Regions from separate parts of the Cupriavidus sp. KB_39 genome, predicted to be linked through region 2. Evidence: predicted binding sites of a transcription regulator. Region 2 holds the regulator's gene; the other holds the start of a gene.

Region 1 (4,418 bases), on a different contig from region 2:
TGCCGAGCTGATGGGTCTTGGCCTCCTGCATCACCCGGGCGGCGCCATAGCGGCTGGCGCGGCGATGGACCAGGCTATCGACGAAGCGGTCGTTGGAGAGCCAGTTCTCGCGCTCGAGCGCGTCGAGCAGGGTATCCACCTCCTCGGGCGTCTCGGCGTGCGGCGCCAGCTTGCGCCGCAGTTCGGCGCGGCTGTGCTCGCGGCGCGACAGGTAGCCAACGGCGCGGGCCTTCAGCGAGAGCGGGGGGCGGGAGCCAGCCATCAGGGGGTCATCGACAGTGCAGTACCAATAAAAAAAGCCGCCGCACGATCTGCGACGGCTTCCGAGGGGCGGAGAAAGCTCCGCCTCAGCCTTCGATTTCGGCCGGCGCGCTGACGACAGCGGCGTTCATCGCCACCACGCCCAGCGCCGCACGGACCTTGTTCTCGATCTCAGCGGCGATGTCAGGGTTCTCGCGCAGGTATTCGCGCGCGTTGTCCTTGCCCTGGCCGATCTTTTCGCCGTTGTAGCTGTACCACGCGCCCGACTTCTCGACGATCTTGGCATCCACGCCGAGGTCRATGATCTCGCCCTGACGGGAAATGCCCTGGCCGTAGAGGATGTCGAAGAATGCCTCGCGGAACGGCGGCGACACCTTGTTCTTCACCACCTTGACCTTGGTCTCGTTGCCGATGACGTCGTCGCCCTTCTTGATCGAGCCGATGCGGCGGATGTCCAGGCGCACCGAGGCGTAGAACTTCAGCGCATTGCCGCCGGTGGTCGTTTCAGGTGAACCAAACATCACACCGATCTTCATACGAATCTGGTTGATGAAGATCACCAGGCAGTTGGTGCGCTTGATCGTACCGGTCAGCTTGCGCAGCGCCTGGCTCATCAGGCGGGCCTGCAGGCCGGGCAGCGAATCGCCCATTTCGCCCTCGATTTCGGCCTTCGGCACCARTGCGGCCACCGAGTCGATCACGATCAGGTCGATCGAGCCCGAGCGCACCAGGGCGTCGGTAATTTCCAGGGCCTGCTCGCCGGTGTCCGGCTGGGAGATCAGCAGTTCACCCACGTTCACGCCCAGCTTGCCGGCGTAGTTCACGTCCAGCGCGTGTTCCGCGTCGATAAAGGCGCAGGTGCCGCCCAGCTTCTGCATCTCGGCCACCACCTGCAGCGTCAGCGTGGTCTTGCCCGACGATTCCGGACCATAGATCTCCACCACGCGGCCGCGCGGCAAGCCGCCGACGCCCAGCGCGATATCGAGCCCCAGCGAGCCGGTCGACACCACCTCGATGTCCTTTTCGATCTCGCCATCGCCCAGACGCATGATCGAGCCCTTGCCGAACTGCTTCTCGATCTGGGAGAGCGCGGCGGCAAGCGCCTTCTGCTTCTCAGCGCTCACGCCGGCGCCGGCCTTCTTGTCGTCCATGGTCGTCCTTCAGTCAATGGTGTATAAATAGGCCGCATGCGGCGCGACGCCTGATTTTTAAGCGATTTCCGACGGAAATCGGCCTGAAAAGTGATCTGGCGTGCGACCCGACCCGGCTGCCCACAAGGCAGCCTGCGGAATGTCGGGTACTGTATAAAAAAACAGTATGCTTGGCAAGCCCCACCGGTTCCGCAACCGCGTGGCGTGCGATGCTGGCAACAGGGTGGAGACAACCATGCGCATTCTGATTGCGGAAGATGACGACGTGCTGGCAGACGGGCTCACGCGCTCGCTGCGGCATTCCGGCTACGCCGTCGACCACGTCGCCAACGGCGTGGAAGCCGATTCGGCCCTGTCGACCCAGCATTTCGACCTGCTGATCCTGGACCTCGGCCTGCCCCGCATGCCCGGCCTGGAGGTGCTCAAGCGCCTGCGCACGCGCGGCGCGATGCTGCCGGTGCTGATCCTGACCGCCGCCGATGGCGTGGAYGAGCGGGTCAAGGGCCTGGACCTGGGCGCCGACGACTACATGGCCAAGCCCTTCGCGCTGTCCGAGCTGGAGGCGCGCGTGCGCGCGCTGGTCCGGCGCGGCGCGGGCGGCGGCGCCACGCTGATGCGCCACGGGCCGCTGGCCTTCGACCAGGTCGGCCGCATCGCCTAYCTGAACGAGCAGATGCTGGACCTGTCCGCACGCGAGATCGGCCTGCTGGAGATCCTGCTCACGCGCAGCGGGCGGCTGGTTTCCAAGGAACAACTGGTGGACCACCTCTGCGAGTGGGGCGAGGAAGTCAGCAACAACGCCATCGAGGTCTATGTGCACCGGCTGCGCAAGAAGATCGAAGTGGGTGGCATCCGCATCGCCACGGTGCGCGGCCTGGGTTACTGCCTGGAGAAGTTCCAGCCGGTGATGGCGGCGCATGGCTGATCCGGGGGCGGCATGCGCCTGCTGAGACTGCGCTGGGGCCGCCCGCCGGCCCTGCCCCCCCTGCCCAACTCGCCGCCGCCCCTGCCGACCCTGGCCGACGCCGCGGCGGAGGACGCCGCGCTGGCCGACGCCCTGCCGCACCTGGAAGAATCGTCCGCCCATCCCTCCCCGCGCTCGCTGTTCGGCGAGATCCTCGACTGGATGCTCGCCCCGCTGCTGCTGCTCTGGCCGATGAGCATTGCGGTCACCTACCTCGTCGCCAAATCCATCGCCAACGGTCCGTTCGACCGCGCGCTGGAGGCCAGCGCCATCGTGCTGTCCCAGCAGGTGCGCGAGGTGAACGGCCGCGTGACGCTGCAGCTGCCGCTCTCCGCGCGCGAGATCCTGCGGGCCGACGAAACCGACAATATCTATTACCAGGTGGTGGGCAAGCGCGGCGAGTACGTGGCCGGCGACCACGATCTGCCGCTGCCGTCCGAGGAGGACCAGGGCCATGCCGGGCTGGTGTCCCTGCGCGACGACCGCGTGGCCGGCAACGACGTACGCGTGGCCTATACCTATGTCGACCTGAAAAGCGCCGGCTCCCAGCCGGTGCTGGTGCAGGTGGCCGAGACGCTCGACAAGCGCGCGCGGCTGGCCAACGAAATCATCAAGGGCGTGATCCTGCCGCAGTTCGTGATCCTGCCGCTGGCCGTGGTGCTGGTCTGGTTCGGCCTCACGCGCGGGCTGGCGCCGCTGACCGCGATCCAGCAGCGCATCCGGGCGCGCAACCCCGGCGATACGAGCCCCATCGACGAGACCGCCGCGCCGCAGGAGATCACGCCGCTGGTGGCATCGTTCAATGACCTGCTGGCGCGACTGGACCAGTCCGTGCAGACGCAGAAGCGCTTTATCGCCGATGCCGCGCATCAGATGAAGACGCCGCTGGCCGGGCTGCGCATGCAGGCCGAGCTGGCGCAGCGCGAGCAGTCGCCCGAGGAATTGCGCCGCTCGCTGGCGCAGATCGCCGGCAGTTCCGAACGCACCGCGCACCTGGTGACGCAGCTGCTTTCGCTGGCGCGCATGGAGAACCTGGCCGGCGCGGGCGGCATGGCGCCGCTGGACCTCACCGCGCTGGCGCGTGAGGTGGTCAAGGACTGGCTGCCGCAGGCGTGGGCGCGCCGCATCGACCTGGGGCTGGAAGCCGACGACCACCCGGTGACCATCACCGGCAACCGCCTGATGCTGACCGAGATGCTCAACAACCTGCTGGACAACGCGATCCGCTACACGCCGTCCGGCGGCCATGCCACCGTGCGCGTGGCCGCCGAYCCGTTCGAGCCGTTCGCCTATCTCGATGTGGAGGACACCGGGCCGGGTATCGCCCCGTCCGAGCGCGAACGGGTGATGGAGCGCTTCTACCGCGTGCTCGGCACCAATACCGAGGGCAGCGGGCTGGGCCTCGCCATCGTGCGCGAGATCGTGCAGCAGCATGGCGGCGAGGTGGCCATCGACGATCACGTTTACCAGCCGTCGCCCCGGCTGGCCGGCACGCGGCTGCGCGTGACGCTGCGCCGCGCCCAGAACGGCAACGGCACCGGCACCGGGGAGCCGGCATGAGAAAGCCCCCGCGCGACCGCATGTCGCCGCAGGAGCGCCGCGCGTGGCGCCACAACCGGCGCTGGATCGGCGCGCTGCTGGTAGTGTGGTTCGTGGTGTCGTTCGTGGTGAGCTGGTACGCGCGAGAGCTGCGCTTCGACTTCTTCGGCTGGCCCTTCTCGTTCTGGGTGGGCGCCCAGGGGGCGCTGATCGTCTACGTGGCGATGGCCGCGCTCTACGCCTGGCGCATGAACCGCGCCGACCACGAGTTCGAACCTGACGGCCACCCTGCCCCGCCGGCCGGGGCCGAAGCCGTCCCGCACGTCGCCCCACCTCCCCCGCAAGCCCCTGCCGGGGCCGATGCTGCATAGCAAGATTCCCGCCCCGCCGTACCGCGTGGCCCGCCCGGTGCCGCGCCCAACCGCAGCGCAGCAACCCGGGCGCCTCGGGGGAAGTTCCGCCCGCTAGCGTATACCCCGACGATTTAGGCGCCATTCCCGTCA
Region 2 (4,418 bases):
TCCAGTGATGTGAAAGACGAGTGCCTTGCTGTTGCGGTGCCTGCGGGTGAGGAATCCTTCGCAGTCGAGCAGCGTGCCGAGCGGTAACCGCTCCAGACGCTGGCCGACGGGACCGATCCCCATCGCCGCGATGGCGAATTCCACCTGCCGGGGCGTTTCCGCCTCCATGACCTCGCCGGCATGCTGCAGGATGCAGTTGACGACGGGCACACCGGCCGGGGTGTAGCGCAGSGCATCGCGCTCCGCGAGGGTGGCGGTCAGCCTTAACTGGTTCACCGCTGTGCTCCCCCGCTCTCGCTACCTGGCCTGCCGTGGCGGATTTCGCCTGCCACGACCGGCACCGCAGACTGCATTCAGGCAGCCTGGCCTTCCGTGGTCGTTTGCGCGGCCTTGCGGGCTTCTTCGCGCTGCACTTCCTTCATCATCGGCGAAGGAGCGGTCTCGGCCTTCTTGGTCTGCACGATCAGGTGACGCAGCACGGCGTCATTGAACTTGAAGGCGTGCTCGAGTTCGGCCAGGGTTTCCTTGCCGCATTCGATGTTCAGGCAAACGTAGTGAGCCTTGGCCAGCTTCTGGATCATGTAGGCCATCTGACGGCGGCCCCAGTCTTCCACGCGGTGAACCTGGCCGTTTTGCGACGTGACGAGCTGCTTGTAACGCTCGATCATCGCCGGCACTTGTTCGCTTTGGTCCGGATGGACGATAAATACGATTTCGTAATGACGCATTGACGCTCCTTTTGGATGTAGCCACCCGGGCGCCATGTCCGGTGTAGCAAGGTTGAATAGCCCGCGAGTATAGCCCGGTTCCGAGCCAGCACGCAAGCCGGCATCCCGGCAGGACGCTGGGAATCTCTCAGTATTGTCGGAAAACAGCCTGCAGGCGAGCCGGATCGGTGCCAAGCGACGCATCCGCCGCCAGCGCCACCAGCAGCAGCACGCGCGCCTTGTACGGATTGAGATTGCCGGCGGAGGCGAATTCGCCCGAGGCCAGGCGCGGGCGTGCCGGCCCCGCCACATGGCCGGCGCCCGTGCGGGAGCTTCGCACCACGGCCACGCCTCGCGCAGCTGCATCGGCGAGCGCGTCGCCCAGCGTCTCATGAACCGAGCCATTGCCGGTGGCCGCCACCACGAACCCCTTTACGCCGGCCGAGACCATCGCATCCACGGCCACCCTGCCCGGCTGGGCATAGCTCGCCACGATTTCGACAAGTGGCCACGCCGTAGGCACGGGCAGCGCTGGCGCGTCGCCGGGGGCGAACGCGCGTCCAAAGCGCACGTAGGCATCCTGCACGAAACCAATTGGCCCGCCCGCCGGCGACGTGAACGCATTGACCGCCGAGGTATGGGCCTTGGCGACATCGCGGGCCGCATGAATTTCCTGGTTCAGGACCACGAGCACGCCCTGCCCGCGCGCATCCGGGCTTGCCGCCACGCGCACTGCGTCGAGCAAATTCAGCGGACCATCGGCCGAGAGCGACGTGGACGGGCGCATTGCCGCGGTCAGCACCACCGGCACCGCGCTCCGCTGCGTCAGGTGCAGGAACATCGCCGTTTCTTCAAGCGTGTCCGTGCCGTGGGTAATCACCACGCCCACCACATCGGGCTGCGCGACCCAATGCGCCACCCGCGCGGCAAGCGTCGCCCACAGGCTGAAGGCCATGTCCTTGCTGTCGATCTGGGCCACCTGCTCCGTCTCCACACGGGCCACCTCGCCCAGCGCAGGCACGGCCTGGATCAGCGACGAGACCGGCACGGTGGCCGCGCGGTACTGCGCACTGCTGGCGGGGCTGGCGGACGAGCCTGCGATGGTGCCGCCGGTGGCGAGCACGACGATGCGGGGCAATGACGTAGACATATAGCGAGAAAATCGAGCGAGTGAGCGGGTGGTGCAGGCGATTGTAACTGTGGCACGCCGAGGGCCGCCGCTCTCGCAAACCCGTGTCGCCGGGCGCACTGGAGTCCGCCTGGTGTCGCGCATGCCCCACATTGCCACTGCAAATTGTGCTTGCACTTCACTRGATACTGTATAAAATCACAGCATACTGTTTAAACATACAGTGCTTCGGCACCACGAGAGACCGGCGACCCATGGCGACCCTGACACCCCGGCAACAGCAGATCTTCGACCTGATCCGCAACACGATCCGGCACACCGGCATTCCGCCGACCCGTGCCGAGATCGCGTCCGAATTCGGTTTCTCCTCGCCCAACTCTGCCGAGGAACACCTGCGAGCGCTGGCCCGCAAGGGCGTGATCGAGCTGACGCCAGGCGCGTCGCGCGGCATCCGCCTCAAGGTGGCACGTAGCGATTCGGAGATGACGGACCAGTTCTCGCTGCCGATGGCCGGCGTGATGCAGCTGACGCTGCCGCTCGTGGGCCGCGTGGCCGCAGGCAGCCCGATCCTTGCCGCAGAGCACATCGACCGTCAGTACCAGGTAGACGCCTCGGTATTTGATGATCGACCTGATTACCTGCTGCGCGTGCGGGGCCTGAGCATGCGCGATGCCGGCATCCTCGACGGCGACCTGCTCGCCGTCAGGAAAGCCAGCGAAGCCGCCAACGGCAAGATCGTCGTCGCGCGGATCGGCGACGATGTGACCGTCAAACGCCTGAAGCGGCGCGGCGACATGATCGAGCTGATCGCCGAAAACCCGGATTTCGAGAATATCGTGGTGCAGGCCGGCCGCGAGGAATTTTCGCTGGAAGGCATCGCCGTCGGGCTAATCCGCTCCTCGGGCTTCTGACTTCCGAGACCGGACGGGCGGCCGCCTGTCCTGGTCCCCAGTTTTGCAGTGCCAACGCCGCCCCGTTCTCTCCGGACGACGGGCGTGGACTCCTGCTGTCGCAAACTTCGAGGTGCCGCCATGCTGCCAGTCAACCACACCGCTTCCCGCCGCCCGGTCAAGCCCGTGCCGTTCCGCCAAACCAAGGGCGTGCGCGTCTACCAGGGCGCCCAGCGTCGTACGATGGTCGGCAGCATGGCTGCAATCTGCCGGATGCTGGAACTTGCGGATATGCCCGACAAACTGGACGCATGAACCGCTAGCGGCGGATCCGCGTCGCCCAAATCATTGTAAATAGTGCAGTTGCGAGCCCACCACGTGAAATTAAGAGAACGTTTAATTCGTCGTGAGAGGTGCTTTACACTCGATGGCGCGCATCCGTAGTACTGGCGCATTGGCGCCGATGCGCGAAACCGGAACTTGTCGACCCCGCCGAGTGCCGGTTTTTTTTCGCCCTCCCCGGCTGGATCAGGTACCAGGATACATGCCAGTCATGTTCTTGCGCAGACGGTCCCACAGCATACGCACGCCCCGCACGGTCCCGCTCAGACCCGCCGAGTAGCCAGGGTCGTAGTAGTGAATCAGCAACGACCGGCGCTCGCCAACTTCCACATCAAGGTTGGCATGCTGGAGCACAAAGCCGTTGAAGACATAGACGCTGCCCGGCTCCACCGGCACGCGGTTGCAGCGGCCACGGCGCAGATCCCGTAGCGTCAMCCATTTTCTGATGGGAAACGGCAGATTGCGCTGAATGCCATGACGAAGCTTGCAAAAAACATTGGCCACAGTGGATACCGCCAGCCGTGGCGGGTGATAAACCAGCAGATCACCGTTGCAAACGCCATCGGGGGCGAGCTTCAGCGGAATCAGCAGCGTCAGCAGATGCGAATCGTAGTGGCGGCAATGGCTCTCGTTGCGCGTATACGTGCTGGCACAACGAATCACGTGGAACGCTTCCCAACGCAGCGACTTCTTCAGGAGCGTGGTGGCCATGGCCCGAGTCTCGGCGCACACCGTCTCCTCGAGCTTGCGGAAGGCTTCATTGCGACGTAGTAACTCAGCCATTGCGAATGGCTCGGCACGCTCGGGCTGTTCGCCGAAGGATCGATCGATAGCCGCGTTAATGGCAGCCAAGGTCGGCATCGGYATCACACTGGAAAATGCCGCCAGTGCTACATCAGGGTTGAATCGAATTCGCTCCGCCACGGCATGACCTCGCGCTTCGTATAGGTGATTTGCCTAGATGATATGGATTAGACCATTTGGCCCGCCGTGAAGCGTAGCGAAAATCATTCTCGAAAACTTGTCACTATGTGGGCTGTCGCACATGATCCGGGAACAAAGCCCAGTGCATCCACGCCCCCGACGGTTTTCCGGCACATGGGCCGATCAACGATTATTCTTTGGGTGAAGGATCGACGGACACTGGCTGACGATATAAGGGACGCAATGAGGACAAGCCTGGCGGCATGGCTCCTGGTCATCGCCGCACTGATTTCGGGGCCGGGGGTTGCTGCTGAGTTCGGTAGCAAGGGTGGCCCCGAGCCCGCCAATATCGATCAGATTACCGACCTACTTCGCGAAGAGCCCTACGACCTGGAGCTACTGATCAGCTTTGGGACATCGAAGGGC

The links. Region 2 encodes LexA, which represses DNA repair genes until DNA is damaged. Its sites were predicted from a motif close to ACTGTATNNNNATACAGT; they were not measured.
Region 1: recA (recombinase RecA) is a predicted target of LexA. The motif match lies at 1,561-1,578, and genes of this name have one in related genera.

Annotation. Positions count from the first base shown of each region.
Region 1 covers NZ_JBFREV010000020.1:7,379-11,796, forward strand. Annotated here, with positions in the region: gene recX (recombination regulator RecX) at 1-262, opposite strand, end outside; gene recA (recombinase RecA) at 348-1,412, opposite strand; gene AB4Z27_RS16025 (response regulator) at 1,648-2,337, shown strand; gene AB4Z27_RS16030 (sensor histidine kinase N-terminal domain-containing protein) at 2,350-3,936, shown strand; gene AB4Z27_RS16035 (DUF4212 domain-containing protein) at 3,933-4,286, shown strand.
Region 2 covers NZ_JBFREV010000016.1:112,518-116,935, reverse strand. Annotated here, with positions in the region: gene priB (primosomal replication protein N) at 1-276, opposite strand, end outside; gene rpsF (30S ribosomal protein S6) at 354-728, opposite strand; gene AB4Z27_RS14455 (asparaginase) at 856-1,899, opposite strand; gene lexA (transcriptional repressor LexA) at 2,091-2,747, shown strand; gene AB4Z27_RS14445 (hypothetical protein) at 2,868-3,041, shown strand; gene AB4Z27_RS14440 (hypothetical protein) at 3,255-3,992, opposite strand; gene AB4Z27_RS14435 (hypothetical protein) at 4,236-4,418, shown strand, end outside.